One region of the Devosia sp. WQ 349K1 genome, then DNA from elsewhere that is predicted to be linked to it. Evidence: predicted binding sites of a transcription regulator. Region 1 holds the regulator's gene; the other holds the start of a gene.
What was found. Region 1 encodes LexA, which represses DNA repair genes until DNA is damaged. Its sites were predicted from a motif close to TGTTCNNNNTGTGTTCNG; they were not measured.

Region 1 (8,042 bases):
CGCGCCGTAGATTTGCCCCCAAGCGCAAACATGCCCTCGGTGCCAAGACGAATATTGTCGAGCCCGCCGAGGTTTTCCGCCAGCGTAAAATGCTGGTGGACCATGCCAATTCCGGCCTTCAACGCCGCGCCAGGCGAACCGGCAGGCAAAATTTGAAGGCCAGCCTCGCTCGCAACACGAACCACACCCTCATCCTGCACATAGTGCCCGAAGAGAATGTTCATCAATGTCGTTTTGCCGGCGCCGTTTTCCCCCAGAAGGGCTAGGATTTCGCCCCGCTTGAGACTGAGATTAATCCCGTCATTCGCGGTGAGTTTGCCAAAGCGCTTGGTGATACCCTCAAGTGAGAGCACCACATCCCCCTGTTGGTCGGTCATTGCCGCCCCCAAAAAATAGAATAGGCCGGGCGTGGGAAAACCCACACCCGGCCAGAAAAAGGATTACATGCTGGAGCTTGGTTCAGCGTCGTTGATGTCGACCTTGAAAGTACCAGCAAGGATTTCAGCTTCCTTGGCCTTAGCGGCAGCAACTGCGTCCGCACCAGCAAGCGCTTCATCATAAACTGCGCTCGAACCACCGTGCTCGAGGAAGGCATAAATGCCGTAATCCGAAGCGGTGAAACTGCCAGCCTTAATGTCGGCAATTGCCTTGTTGATCATTGGCTCGCCGTGCCACAGCGCCGACGCCAGAATGGTGCCTGGGTAATCCGCTGCGGTGTCGATCACGTTGCCGATGGCCAGAACGCCGCGTTCCTTGGCAGCGTCAGACACGCCAAAACGCTCTGCGTACAGAATGTCCGCGCCCGCATCGATCATAGCGAATGCCGATTCCTTGGCCTTCGGAGGATCGTACCAGGAGTTGATGAAGCTCACCGAGAACTTCACCTCTGGGTTGACCGAGAGCGCGCCCTGCATAAAGGCGTTCATCAGACGGTTCACTTCTGGAATAGCGTAACCACCGATCATACCGATCTTATTGGTTTCGGTCTTCATGCCCGCAACCATGCCGGTCAAATAGCTTGGTTCTTGGATGAAATTGTCGAAGGTGGCGAAGTTTGGTTCAACTGGCTGGAGCGAGGACCCCATCAGGTACATCACTTCTGGGTATTCTTCAGCAACGGCACGCGCTGGCTGTTCAACACCGAAGGCTTCACCGATCACCAGCTTAGCGCCCTGTTCCGAATATTCGCGCATGACGCGTTCATAGTCGGTGTTCGACACGTTTTCCGAATACACATATTCGATCTCGCCGCGTTCCTGCGCTGCGATCAGCGCGAGGTGGAGGCGCGATGCCCACTGCTGCTCAACCGGAACGGTCCACACAGCTGCAATCTTGGTCACATCCTGCGCCAATACCGACCCGGTCAGCGACAGAGCTGCGACGCCGAGTGCGGCCGCCGAAAGAAAGGCGCGTCGACCGAATTTCGTTAGAGCGGTCATTTTAACCCCCAATGAGTGTGCAAAAAACGAACAAAAATCTCTCTTGCCTATCTAGCGAGCGAAGACGCTTGGTTGGCAAGTTGAAAATTAAGGTTTTTTAAATCTGTTCCGTCTTGCTGACGAGTCGCATTTGCTCCTCAACGCCGCACTGTGCCTGTGACCCGTTTACGCATGTTTGGGTCCCGGGCTTGGACCGGCCAAAACCACCCATCTATGCATGCGCATATTACAGTCGTTTGGCAGTGCTGACAGGAACATGGCAACACTTGCAGAACATTTGAGGAACACATATAGTCGTTCCGTCTATGTTCCGATTCTGGGGTCTGGGGCCGATGCTGACGAAAAAACAACACGAATTGCTGATGTTCATCCATGAGCGGATGAAGGAGAGCGGTATTCCTCCGTCATTCGACGAGATGAAGGATGCGCTTGATCTGGCGTCCAAATCCGGCATTCACCGTCTCATCACGGCCCTCGAAGAGCGCGGCTTTATCCGCCGCCTTCCCAATCGCGCCCGTGCGCTCGAAGTGGTGAAGCTCCCGGATTCGATGAACCCGACCTTGGGTGGCCGTAAATCAAAGTTCGAGCCCAGCGTCATTGAAGGCACTCTCGGCAAGGTTGCCGCGCCCCCAGCGCGTGCTCTTCCATCCGCCGCTGACGATTATGCTCGCCCCATCTCCATTCCGGTTATGGGCCGCATTGCAGCAGGCACGCCCATTGAAGCGATCCAGACCCACTCGCACACCATCGCTGTACCGCCAGAAATGCTCGGCTCAGGCGAACACTACGCATTGGAAGTGCGTGGGGATTCGATGATCGACGCAGGCATTTTTGATGGCGACACCGTCCTCATCAAAAAGCAGGATACGGCCTCGAACGGCGAAATCATCGTCGCCCTTGTCGACGATGAGGAAGCGACGCTTAAGCGTCTGCGCCGCAAGGGCGATACGGTCGCTCTGGAAGCGGCCAACCCGGCCTATGAAACCCGCATTTTCCCGCCCGATCGGGTCCGGGTTCAGGGCCGCTTGGTCGGCCTGATGCGGAAATACTGAATTGGCGGAGGGGCAAGTTGAAAAACTCTGCCCCTTTGTTCTGCGCGGCGTTGGTTCTTGTAACACGCCTCCACGATACTCCCCGCGCCCCGGAGTGGCGTATATTCTTCCAACGCCCGCTCGCCGACCTTCGACATCACAGGCGCTGAGCCAGTACACGCGCAAAGCCGAGCATTGCGCTCACGGCTAAGCCCGAGCGCCGCCTCCATTTTCATATATCCCCGCTCTAAAGGACGCGCCCCTTCGCGCCCTAAAAGGCCATGTCCGCGCCAAAGCTGACGCCCATAAGTGCCAGCCAAAAGCCACAGATAGGCCAATCGCGGCCACGCTGGCTGGACGCATAAAAAGGCCCGCTTTCGCGGGCCCTTTCTCACGCATATCGCGCTTAGTGATTGTCGCGTGGCAGACCTTCGGTCTGGGCAATGCGCTGGTATTTGTCGGCACCACGCAGAATGGCGCCGTCGCCCAATTGGCCGACCAGGCCGCGCTGGATTTCCTGCCAAGGGGTCTGATGCTTGGGGAATTTGTATCCGCCCTCTGCATTCAGATCCAAACGGCGGGCGGCGATTTCCTCGTCCGAGATGAGAATGTCCGCTTCACCCTTATTGAGGTCGATCCGCACCCGGTCGCCCGTCCGCAGGATCGCGAGGTTGCCACCAGCCGCCGCTTCAGGCGACGCGTTGAGGATCGAAGGCGAACCCGACGTGCCCGACTGACGACCATCACCGATACAAGCAAGGGACGAAATGCCCTTCTTAATCAGATAGCTAGGCGGACGCATGTTCACCACTTCCGCAGCGCCTGGATAGCCGATTGGCCCCGCGCCGCGCATGAACAGCAGCGTATGTTCATCAATAGCAAGCGAGGGATCGTCGATCCGGTGGTGATAGTCTTCAGGACCATCAAACACCACCGCCTTGCCCTCAAACATGCCCGGATGCTGCGGATCGGAGAGATAGCGCTCGCGGAACTCGGGGCTGATCACCGAGGTCTTCATAATGGCGCTGTCGAAGAGATTGCCACGTAGCACGAGGAAGCCCGCTTCCGACTTCATCGGATTGTCGAAATGACGGATGACCTTGTCGTCCTCAATCGGACGATTTCGGCAGTTTTCGCCAATCGACTTGCCGTTCACGGTTGGGGCGTTCTCGTGGATAAGCTTCTGTTTCATAAGCTCATTCACCACCGCAGGCACACCGCCCGCGTGGTAATAGTCCTCACCGAGATATTCACCCGCTGGCTGCAAGTTCACCAAGAGCGGCACCTTGTGCCCATGCTCCTGCCACTCGTCGATATTGAGGTCGACACCAATATGCTTGGCAATCGCATTGATATGGATTGGCGCATTGGTCGAGCCGCCGATGGCCGAATTGACCACGATAGCGTTGAGGAAGTTTTCCTTGGTCAGAATGTCGGATGGCTTGAGGTCTTCACGCACCATCTCCACCGCACGCTTGCCAGTGCGATAGGCCATTTCCTGACGGTCACGATACGGCGCTGGAATCGCTGCAGAACCCGGCAGCTGCATGCCAAGAGCTTCAGCCAGCGAGTTCATCGTTGTCGCTGTGCCCATGGTGTTGCAATAGCCAGTCGACGGGGCCGAAGACGCAACCAATTCAATGAACTTTGGATAATCGATTTCGCCAGCGGCGAGCAGTTGGCGGGCCTTCCAGACGATGGTGCCAGAGCCAGTGCGTTCGCCCTTATGCCAGCCGTTCAACATTGGGCCAACCGAGAGCGCAATCGCCGGAATATTGACCGTCGCCGCACCCATCAGCATAGCGGGTGTGGTCTTGTCGCAACCAATGGTCAGCACCACGCCGTCCAGCGGATAGCCGTAGAGCACTTCCACGAGGCCCAAATAGGCCAGGTTACGGTCAAGACCTGCTGTCGGGCGCTTACCGGTTTCCTGTATCGGGTGAACCGGGAACTCAATGGCGATACCGCCTGCTTCGCGAATACCTTCGCGCAGACGCTCAGCCAGAACGATATGGTGACGGTTACAAGGGCTTAGGTCGGAGCCGGTCTGCGCAATGCCGATAATCGGCTTATCGGACTGCAGCTCTTCGCGCGACACACCATAGTTCATATAGCGCTCAAGATAGAGCGCGGTCATGTCTGGATTGTCGGGATTATCGAACCACGCACGCGAGCGCAGCTTCCGGCCGCCATTGCCGCTGTTATCTACCGTCATAGATCAATTCCTTGGTTCTCCGCCCTGCGGAGCACTGGGGTCTGTTTGCTCCTGTTCTAGCACGGCAATTCTGGAATGGAACGGGGCCGCAGCTTAAAATCATACAAATGACTCTAAACACCGTGAGAATCTGATTTTCGGCGCATTCCACCTTACTCAGCGCGCGGTGCAATCAGGCAGTTGCGGTTAAGCCATACAAGAACGGGCTAGTCAGTGTCGGTCTCCGGCTTTACGTTCGCGCCGCAGACTTGGAGGGACTACGAAGTGATGCAATCAGGAGCATGGGTCGCTGTTGACTGGGGCACCTCAAATTTAAGGGCTTGGGCGCTGGACGGCGACGGGTCCGTAATCGGAACAGCAAGCTCCGACAAAGGCATGGGCAAGTTGACCCCCGATGCTTTTCCCGGCGCACTGACAGAAACGATCGGCCAATTAAGCTTGGCAAATGCGCCAGACGAAGTGCTGATCTGTGGCATGGCAGGCGCGCGCCAAGGCTGGCTCGAAGCGCCTTACCTTGAAGCCCCGACCGACCTTAAGGACTTGGCCGCGGGCGCGGTCCATCCTGAAATGGCTGGCGGCTTGCGCGTCTCCATTTTGCCCGGCGTATCCCAGCGTCACGGTAGCGATGACGTTATGCGTGGCGAGGAGACTCAGCTCCTTGGTCTCGCAGCGATCTCCCCCGACTATTCCGGTCTCGTCTGCATGCCCGGCACCCACTCCAAGTGGGCAAAGCTCTCCGGCACCAAGATCGAGAGCTTCTCGACGGCCATGACCGGCGAGATGTTTGATCTTCTCAAAACCCATTCCGTGCTTCGCCACTCCCTACAGGGCGACCTCACCACTGCAGATCGCGATGACGGGTTTGTCTTTGGCGCCAGCAAGGGTCTCGAACACCCCGAGAATTTGATCGGGCAGTTGTTTGCCGCGCGCGCCAGCGCTCTTCTCTCGGGCCGGAGCTCGGCATGGTGCGCAGGCTATCTCTCGGGCCTCCTCATTGGCTCTGAGATCGCCGCCAACCGCTCCAAGATCGGTTACGACCCCGTCCCCCTGATCGGCTCGCACAATCTATGCGCCCTTTACGCCCGCGTACTGGGCATGACCGGCGCTTCGAGCCGTATCGTAAATGTTACAGACGTCATGCTCGCAGGCCTTAAGGCCGCGCGTACCGGCATCGCAGGAGTATAAATATGAACCATCGTCACATCATCGCCATCCTGCGTGGCCTCAAGAACGACGAAGCTGTTGCCGTCTGCACCGCGCTCGTGGATGCCGGTATTACCCTGATTGAAGTGCCGCTCAATTCGCCCAACGCTCTCGAAAGCATTCGCCTTGCGGCAGAGGCGCTTTCAGACCGTGCGGACATTGGCGCAGGCACGGTGCTTTCCGTTGACGACGTCCGTAACGTCAAGGCTGCCGGTGGCGTCTTCATCGTCTCGCCTGACACCAATCCGGAGGTGATCAAGGAAACCGTAGCCCAGGGCATGGCCTCCTATCCCGGCGTCTTCTCACCCACCGATGCGTTCACCGCCATTCGCAATGGCGCGACCGGGCTAAAATTCTTCCCAGCCGAAGTTCTGGGCTCCAAAGGCATCAAGGCCGTTAAGGCCGTCCTGCCGCCTGCCGTTCCAACCTATGCTGTCGGCGGCGCCAACCCCGATAATTTCCACGAGTTCTTCGCTGTCGGTTGCACGGGCTTTGGCCTTGGCACCTACATCTTTAAGCCCGGCATGAGTGTCGCCGAAGTTTCGGAACGCGCCAAACTGGCCGTGGCCTCCTATGACAAAGGAGCCAAGGCGTGAGCGAGACCGCACAGTTACTTGTCGATAGCCAATGCGCCCTTGGTGAAGGGCCATTCTGGCACCCACACCGCGAAAAACTCTTCTGGTTTGATATCAATAATCAAACCCTCTTTGCCGTCGATGAAAATGGCAAGGATCAGGAAAGCTGGGCGTTTGACGAGATCGTCACCGCCGCCGCGATCATCTCCGCGGATGAACTCGCCTTGGCGACGGAGACAGGGCTAAAGCGTTTCAATCTCGTCACCGGTGAGATCAGCCTCATCGTCGCTATTGAAGCCGATAATCCGGGTAACCGCTCCAATGACTGTCGCCTCCATCCATCAGGCGGCTATTGGATCGGCACCATGGTCAAGGACGAAGGGCCAGCCGAAGGCGCGCTCTATCACTTCCGTAAGGGGAAGCTGACGCAAATCCGTTCTGGGGCCGCCATTCCCAATGCAGCCTGCTTCACCGCCGACGGCAAGCGTGCCTACTGGACCGACACGCCAACCCAGAAAATCCTCACCGTCGCGACAGACCCGGCAACAGGCTTGCCCCTCGGCGAATGGGAAGTTTTCGCTGACGTCTCAAACGACCGCGGCTATCCCGATGGCGCTGTTGTCGATAGCCAAGGCTATATCTGGAACGCGCGCTGGGGCGGCAATTGCGTCATCCGCTATGCCCCAGACGGCACAATAGACCGCATTATTGAAGTGCCCGTTAGTCAGGTCACGTGCCCCGCATTTGGCGGCAAGGACTTGAAGCGCCTCTTCATCACGACCGCCAATAAGACGTTGTCCGAAGATCAACTGGCTGCAGAAAAAGTCGCCGGTGGCCTCTTCTACATCGACCTCGACGTGGCGGGACTACCGGAACCAACTATAGAGCTCTGAGGACGAAATGTACCCTGCATTGGGCGTTTGCTACTATCCCGAACATTGGCCAGAAGATTGGTGGGACGCAGACGCCCGCCGCATGGCTGAAGTCGGGATCAAAGTCGTGCGGATCGGCGAATTCGCCTGGTCACGCCTCGAGCCTACGCCCGGCAATTTACAGTTCGACTGGCTTACTCGGTCGATGGACGTACTGCACAAACATGGCCTTAAGGTCATCGTCGGCACGCCCACGGCGACCCCGCCGCGCTGGATGGCGGATAAGCATCCAGACATGTTCGCAGTGGATGCGCAGGGCCGTCATCGCGGCTTCGGCTCTCGCCGCCACTATGATTTTTCGCACCTTGGCTATCGTGAAGAGGCCGCCCGCATCACAAGACACGTCGCCGAACGCGTTGGCGATCACCCTGCCCTCATTGGCTGGCAGACCGACAATGAATATGGCTGCCACGGCACGACCTATTCCTATTCACCTGCTGCTGAAGCTGGTTTCCGCCTCTGGCTTAAAAAGAAATACGGCACGATCGACGCGCTTAATCAGGCGTGGGGCAATGTCTTCTGGTCGATGGAATACAATCGCTTCGATCAGATCGAACTGCCCAATCTTTTAGTCTGCGAAGCCACACCGAGCCATGAGCTAGATTTCCGCCGCTATGCCTCCGATCAGGTCGCGGCTTTCAATGCTG
Region 2 (8,042 bases), on a different contig from region 1:
AGCGCCGTGCCGCACCCTCCCATGTGAGGCGCTCTAGCGTTTGTTGAGCAGTTTCACCATTGCCGATGGTCTCTTCGGGATAGTTGTATTTGAGTTGATCGAGGGTGAAGCCAATCCGCGCCATAATGGCTTGGGTCTGGGCTATGGCGTCAGGGTGTTCGGCATAAAGGCGTTCCATCTCAAAAGGGAGTTTGAGATGGCGTTCTGCATTTTTGGTCAGCAGCCACCCGGCGTCATGCAGGCTTGTGTGTTCGCGAATGCAGGTGACAACATCGGCGACAATGCGCCGATCTGGCTCGTGATAATAAACATCATTACTCGCCAGCATTCTGGCCCCATGGTGACGCGCGGTGATGTCGACGCGGTTGAGGCGCGCACGGTCATGACCGTCAAAGCGGGGCACACCAGCAACCCAAACGTTTTGTGCTCCGCCAAATCGCGTCAGCGCAGCAAGGGTTTGCTCGGTGCGTCTCCAATCGCGCTCATCGGGCATGAGAATAAAGAGTTGCCCCTCGACAAAGCTTTCTTGCGGGCCGTGTTCTTTGGGTGAGGCTGGGTCTCCATTGCCGAAGAGATCGGAGAGAAGAAGTGAGGGGGATCCCTTTTCGCCGCGCTGATTGGCAAGGGTGAGGAGCTTACAGAGGCGTCCATAGGCCGGTCGATCCGTGGGGTAAGCGATAATATCGGGCGTGCCATCGTCAAAGCATAGGCGAACGCCGACGAGATAACGGAAGCTCTTGAACCTTTCGGCATGATGTTTGGCGGTGGTGAAGGCGCGCACAACCCCAGCAAAACTATTACGGTCGCAAAGCCCCATGCCATTCAGACCCAATTGCATGGCGGCGGACACAAGCTCCTCGGGGTGAGACGCGCCCCGTAGAAATGAAAAATTGCTGGTGGTGATGAGCTCAGCAAAGGGCGCAGTTTTGGGTCGTGCGCCAGGCGGGCGCTCTCGCGTGGGAAGGCGGATAATTTCGGTCATGCAAACAGCCCATGGAGATACCAAGTGGGGTGGGTGTGCCCGCCATAAAAGCCCTGCCGGAACACCCAAAAACGGCGTCCTACTTCGTCTTCGACACTGTAGTAATCACGCGTTGCGTCGTCTGGGACGAAGAGAGGCAAGGGTGATAAATAGGGCAGGGCCAGTTGCGACTCTCCCTCTGCTGGCTCTTTGGGCTGTGTCTCTGGGGCAAGCTGCAAGCGCTCGGGTGCCCGCCACCATTCAGCACCCAGGCGCTCGGGACCAGCTCCTTTAACGAGGCGATAGTGCAGGCGACGCCAAACCATCAAGGCGGGCAGGCCATCAGGAACTTCGGCGCTAATGTCGATGCGTTCGGGTGAGGGCAGGAGACGCAATGGGCGCACCATCTCTGGCCAATTATCTGGTCTGTCGAATGTTTGGCACGCTTGCACAGGCACAAGACGCGCGGCGCGCTCGGGCATGTGTGAAGGCAAAAGCTGGGTGCGGACGACAGAAAGCACGCCGAGCCGGCTGGCGAGCCGATCGTTAAGCTGGTCGAGATCTTGCGTGCCATCTTCCAGGCTGAAGGCGGAGGTCTGCGTTTCGCCCAAATCATCCAAAGAACTGGCCGAAAGGCGCACCATATCAATGCCAAAGCCCGGGTCGTATTCGGCAGATAGTCGCTCGGCGCGGTGAACGAACAGCTGGCTGATGTGATGAGCGTCGCGGGTTTCGCGCGCTGAGTTCACCGAAAGCGTCATGACCTTATGATCGACGCGATAAAGAAAAAGGTGAAAGCTTTGCGCGCCTTGTCCTTGCTTTTCCAATTGATGTGAGAGGGTGACCGCGAGGTCTTTGGTGGTGGCCAAAACATCGTCGATGAGCGCTATGGGATCGGCAAAGCGGCGTTCGGCAAATTGTTCGGTTTGCGGGAGGCGCGGGTTCATCCGCTCAAGCACGTGCCCATAGGCCTGATCGAGACGCAAAATCAGGCTTTGGCCGAACCGGGCCTGCAAGGGCTTGCGCGGACGCGTGCGCAGTTCACCAATGGTTTTAAGGCCCATTTGGGCAAGTGTGGCGAGTTGCTTTTGATCCAGGCGCAATGCGGCGACAGGCAGGGTATCGAGAACCTTGTCGAGAGTGTCAGGGGAGACGATTTGGCTGCGCGCATAATGGCTCACCCCCCAAGCGGCCCCAATGGTTGGGGCTATGGATCCTGCCACGGTGTAGCCAAGAGCGCGAAGGCGTGTAAGCAGTGTTCGCAACATATTCGGCTCGCCACCGAAGAGGTGATCGACGCCGGTTGTGTCCAGAACGAGATCGCCGAACTTAGACGGGTCCTGCATAACGGCGACAAGCGGACTAGCATTGGAATGCCAGTCGGCAAAATCGGCGAAGCCAGCCTCAAACCAATCGCGATCCATCTCCCGCACGATGAGAGTAGGAACCACAGCCCGGGCATCGGCCAAGGTTTGGCCTTGGCGAATACCCAGTTGTGCCGCTTCCCTATCTAGCGCTGCAATCCGAAGGCCTCCCTGTACGCGTTCATAAAGCGCCAAAGGGCCGGTGAGGTTGGGTTCAGCTCGCTTGAGATAATCGGTTGCCCAGCTTGGTAGGTAGAGGACGAGGAAGCGGCGTATTCGTGCGGATCCGATCATTGGGGCCGCGTCGCGGTGTAAAACTGGTGAATCCATTTTCCGTCCATCCCAGCACCCATTCTGCGTGCTGCTTGATGAGGGAGCCTCGCTCGAGCTTGACCGTCCAACGTGCAGGGCCAGGAGCGTGATCGTCAAAAGGTTTGCGGCCACTGGTGATAGGTGCCAACTGCCAGCGCAATTGCGCCGCGCTTGCTTCGCGCGTCTTGCCGTAACGCAAGAGAAAAAGGCTGGCCCCTGATTGGGCCGAGCGCAGGCTCAAGCGGCGGCTTGCGGTAAAATCGAGATGCTTTGAGGGTTTTGCGACATCAGCGATGACAGCGGCAATAGCCTTGCAGTTAAGTGCTTCTTCACAGGCCCAGAGCAGCTCGGTGATATTGGCTACGCGCACCAAGACAATGGCCGCGGGATCTATGCCGAAGCTGATCAGGCCTGGGCCATAAGGCATGCCCATGTCTTGCGCTTGGTTGATGAGCTGGACATAGAGAATGCCCATGCGTCGACCCGCTAAAAGACCACGTGTTTGTGCCAAGGCAAAGCCAAGGCTGACGCTGGAATGGCGCGTGTCATCGGTAAAAACTTCCTGTACTAAGCCTCCGGCAAAGCGCGGAAATCTCGTGCTTACTGTGTCGGCGTCAACGCGATGGCGCGCCTCCGCCAAGGCGGGTTTGCGCTCAATATCGGCAATGACGTCACGCAGCGCGGCAAGGCGCTGGTGTCGATTTGGGGCCTGCATAGGTCACCGCTGATGTGAACATAACGAGAACAAAATGACTCTAAATCCACGAAGAGTCGAGTCCATTTTCTTGCTCTGCAGTGTGACGCAGCTGCATCAATAGGGAGCTAGAGCGCAACAAAGGCCTTGGAAGGCTTTGTGTTTGTGCCCCTTACGGCTAAGTTTTCCTCAGCCCCGTCTTTCTTCTTACGAGTAATATATGTTTGAGGCCCTGACCCGACTGTTCTCCAAGCCCCAGTCGCAAACCGATCTTCTTGATCCACAAGTTGCTGTCGCGGCTCTGCTTGTGCATTTAGCTGCCGTTGATGGTGCCGTGAAGGATGATGAGAAAAAAGCGATCCGTGAGGTGCTTGGCGACTATTACAGCCTCAACGAGGCCAGCGTAGAAAAGTTGGTTCAGGAAGCGTCTCGCCGCGATGCGGAGTCGGTGGATTTTTACAAGTTTACCAGTGGCATCACCCATCTGCCGATGGATGACCGTATCGAGATTATTCGTATGATGTGGACCGTAGTGTTCGCTGACAGCAAAAATCATGAGCTGGAGGACAATTTGGTCTGGCGTATCGCCGAATTGATCGGTGTCTCCAGCCGTGATCGTACAATTTTGCGCAATCAGGTTCGGCAATTGTCCTCATCTGAAGAGTGAAATTATCAAAGACTGATCCAGATCAAAGCGGCCCGGGTGTTTTTGCGCCAAGATATCGGCATGCACATACGGAGGCAGTGACATGTTTAAATCGATTCTGATCGCGACGGATGGATCCGAGCTTGCCAACAAGGCTTTGTCGGCTGCATTGGAGCTCGCCAAGCTTAACGGCGCCAGCGTAATTGCGCTGACCTCTACCGATCCAATTGTGTCAGCATTGGGTGGCGGTAGTTTCGGTGCGATTGATGCAGGGTCGATCTTGTCGGAACTTGAGGAGAGCTATGCCAAGCATGCGAAAACCATTTTGGCTCAAGCTCGCGACATTGCGCAGGCCCAAGGGGTAAATATCGAAACGCGCTATCTGGCAGAGCACCGTCCGGCTGACGCAATCCTTGAAGCCGCTGAGAAAATCGGCTGTGACACCATTGTTATGGGTTCGCATGGTCGGCGTGGTTTTCAGCGTATGCTCTTAGGCAGTCAGGCTGCAGAGGTGCTTGCGCGATCGACCATCCCCGTACTCGTCATTAAATAGGGAACGGTCTGCGTCCGTTTGCGTCTTGCCTTTTGGTCGGTTTTGCGGGCAGAAGCTGCCCAATATTCCGTCATCAAATTGAACGGCAAGGTTACGACCATGAATATCGACGCGATCCCGACCGGCAAGAACCCGCCCGAAGAGCTCAATGTCATCATTGAAGTTCCTCTTGGGGGCGAGCCGATCAAGTATGAGATCGACAAGGACAGCGGTGCTCTCTTTGTTGATCGTTTCCTCTATACGCCAATGCGTTATCCGGGGAACTACGGCTTCGTCCCTCACACTTTGTGCGGCGACGGCGATCCGCTGGACGTGATCGTAATGAATTCTCGTCCGCTTGTACCGGGCGCAGTGGTGCGCTCGCGGCCGGTTGGCGTGCTGTTTATGGAAGATGACGGCGGCCAGGATGAGAAAATCATTGCTGTGCCGGTGTCCAAGTTGACCCGCATGTATGACAATATCTTGGATATTGGTGACATGCCGGAAATCCAGCTAGAACGCGTCAAGCACTTCTTCACCCATTACAAGGATCTCGAGCCAGGCAAGTGGGCCAAGATCAATGGCATTGGTGGTATTGAGGACGCCCGCAAGGTGATCCTAGATTCGATCGCAATGGCGAAGAAATAACCAACCAAATTGCAGCTCCGGCGTTGTGGGTTAAAGCCGACAACGCCGGAGCTGTTTTTATGAGAATTTTCGCCGTTCTGGCTGCTGCCATATTTATGCTCTCATCTGTGGTGGGACAGGAGGCAGCTATGCCCTCGGATGGCGACGTAGCGCAGATCCTTGGCGATCGTATCGGTCGCGATCAGGCCAATGTCGGCATAGCCGTTGCGATCGTGGAAGATGGTGAGACGCGTTTTGTTTCTCATGGCACCATCTCGCTGGATGATCCCACTCCGGTCGACCAAAAGACCTTGTTTGAGGCGGGGTCAATTACCAAAACCTTTAGCAGTCTCTTGCTGGCGCAGCTCGCGCTCAATGGTGTGATGGATGTTGATGCGCCCATAAGCACCTATCTGCCGGAGGGCACTCAACTGCCTGAGAGTGAGCAGCCTATCACGGCGTTTACTCTCGCCACGCATACAGCCGGGCTTACCGGCCTGCCGCAAAGCATCACAGACAAGGGCCTCAATGATCCTTACCGGGATACATCGCGTGAGGATTTGTTTGCATGGTTAGCTGGCCTGACGCTGGCGCGCCCAGTGGGCGAGGCATTTGAGTATTCTAATGCAGGCGCCGCCTTGCTCGGTATCGCGATGGAGGAAGCCAGCGGGGTGTCTTACAGCGAGCTGATGCGAACGCTCATTTTTGAGCCTCTCGAAATGTCGTCTAGCCGCATACAGCTCACTGGGGAAACCATCGAAGGCATGGCGACAGGCTATGACTCTGCGCGGGAGCCTGCCGCCAATTGGAAATTTGACGCTTTTGCACCTGCGGGGGCTCTCGTGACCAATGCGGAAGATCTGGCAAAATTTATCGCCGCCGCCAGCGGCAATAGCGACACATCTTTAAAACCGGCGTTTGAAAAAATGCTGGAGCGACCCGGAGAGATCAGTCAAGGACAATCCATCGCCATGGGCTGGTTCATCACTGATTTAGGGCAGGGCGACATCATCTGGCATAATGGTGGTACCGGCGGATTCCGTAGCTTTGTTGGATATGACAAGCTCAGTGGAAACGGCGTCGTCGTTTTATCCAATATGGCAACATTAGCCGGGATCGACGACATCGGGATGCATTTGCTCAATCCATCGTTGCCTCTACGCGAACAGCCAAAGTTGCGTACGGAAATCGAGATCGATCCGTCTGTGTTGCCTATGTATGTGGGGACCTATCAGCTCACCCCGGATGTTGCCTTCACCATCACCCAAAGCGCAGGACGACTTTACGCCCAACTCACCGGGCAGGATCAGTTCGAAGTGTTCCCTGAAGCAGAGCACGAATTTTTTTATAAGGTCGTCGACGCTCAATTGAGTTTTGAGATTGTCGATGGAGCGGCGGTTGCCCTGACGCTCCATCAAAATGGCGTTGATCAGAGGGCTGAAAAGAAATCCTAACGGGGCCGCATTCGCGCCAGCAGATTATCCTTGATGATGAGCTGGTGCCAAAGCGCGGCACTGATATGGCCAATGACCAGCAACAACAATAACTTGCTGAAGATCGTATGGGCTCCAAACGGCGGTAAGGTCGAAAAGCGAGGAAGTGCGCCGCCTGAAAACACAGCTGATCCCGCGCCACTCAAAAGAAGCATGGCGACGCCACTACCGACCATGACCACGATCGCGCCATAGAGCAGAAAGTGTACCGCTTTAGCCGCTCGTTCTTGCCCTGCAGTCATGCCGACGTGTGGAGCTGGGTGTTTGTCAAAAAATATCCACCAGGCGATACGGGCAAGAGTTAGAACACCAAGTAGTAAGGCCAGGCTGACGTGAAACGGTAGGATCGACGCGACCTGTGATTGTGGGGCCCAGTTTAAAGCTTGGCCGCTGGCCAGCATTAAAATGACTGCCAATGCTGAGATCCAGTGGAGCAACGCAGCTGTGCGGCCATAACGGTTAGAAGAACTCTTCATCGGCGTCACATTCTCGGTTTTGACGTTAGTGACTAAGTGAATATAGTTAGCCTACTATATATATTGCGATCCCCGTGTAAATGGCACTGCTCAAGACTACCTCCGTTGGCTATACGACCAATCACGCTGCCCGTTTGCTGATCCGCTTATTGGAGCGGGAGCTTACGCCGCTGGGCCTGAGTCCGGCCTATATGCCGGTTCTTCTGGCGCTGCAGCACCGCGCGCACTCGCAGAAAGCACTCGCTGAAGCGGCGCAGGTCGAGCAGCCCACGATGACCGCAACGCTGACCAGAATGGAACGTGATGGCTGGATTGCTCGCCACAAAAATCCGGAAGATGGTCGTAGCGTTTTGGCCTCATTGACGCCTAGGGCACTTGTAGCACTGCCCAAAGTGGAGGCCGCTCTCGCTCGCCTCAATGCAATTGCCTTATCAGACCTAGATGAAAAAGAGACACATCAGCTCTTTGCGCTCTTAAACAAGGTGATATCGTCGCTCGATCGGTCTCTGTGATGTGTGACATGACGATCTCAACGCCCTACGACGGTTCATCCAAGCTTTTTCAGATAGGCACCAAACCAATCAGCCCCGACCATTGGTTGGAGCCTGACATGTGTCTAGCGCCGCATCTCAGGGAAAAAGACAGGCTGCTGACGGGGTGCCGCCCGGCCGTCTATGCCGAACAAGTCGAAAGTTATGAAGCACAGCAGGAACTCCTTTCGCTTTTAATCCAATATCTACCTGAAGCGCATCCGAGCGACTACCAGCGTCATGTCGATGGCCTAGCCATATCGGCGATAAATGAAGTCCGCCCGATAATTGGGAAGGACAGTCCGCTGTTGACCGCCGCGCGCCTCGTTCAAGACGATCTGCTGATCCTGCAACGAGACACCGAAGTCTGGCGCCTCACGGCAGCCTGCCTCTGTTTCCCATCATCC

Region 2: the regulator LexA is predicted to act here: its motif matches at 3,367-3,384, upstream of JHL21_RS10660 (ImuA family protein).

Annotation. Positions count from the first base shown of each region.
Region 1 covers NZ_JAENGO010000001.1:279,511-287,552, forward strand. Annotated here, with positions in the region: gene JHL21_RS01205 (ABC transporter ATP-binding protein) at 1-377, opposite strand, end outside; gene JHL21_RS01210 (BMP family protein) at 441-1,439, opposite strand; gene lexA (transcriptional repressor LexA) at 1,772-2,491, shown strand; gene JHL21_RS01220 (IlvD/Edd family dehydratase) at 2,877-4,685, opposite strand; gene JHL21_RS01225 (2-dehydro-3-deoxygalactonokinase) at 4,953-5,870, shown strand; gene JHL21_RS01230 (2-dehydro-3-deoxy-6-phosphogalactonate aldolase) at 5,873-6,484, shown strand; gene JHL21_RS01235 (SMP-30/gluconolactonase/LRE family protein) at 6,481-7,356, shown strand; gene JHL21_RS01240 (beta-galactosidase) at 7,364-8,042, shown strand, end outside.
Region 2 covers NZ_JAENGO010000005.1:920-8,961, reverse strand. Annotated here, with positions in the region: gene JHL21_RS10670 (error-prone DNA polymerase) at 1-982, opposite strand, end outside; gene JHL21_RS10665 (DNA polymerase Y family protein) at 979-2,619, opposite strand; gene JHL21_RS10660 (ImuA family protein) at 2,540-3,352, opposite strand; gene JHL21_RS10655 (TerB family tellurite resistance protein) at 3,552-3,998, shown strand; gene JHL21_RS10650 (universal stress protein) at 4,081-4,530, shown strand; gene ppa (inorganic diphosphatase) at 4,630-5,157, shown strand; gene JHL21_RS10640 (serine hydrolase) at 5,217-6,590, shown strand; gene JHL21_RS10635 (cytochrome b) at 6,587-7,105, opposite strand; gene JHL21_RS10630 (MarR family winged helix-turn-helix transcriptional regulator) at 7,186-7,617, shown strand; gene JHL21_RS10625 (DUF3445 domain-containing protein) at 7,626-8,042, shown strand, end outside.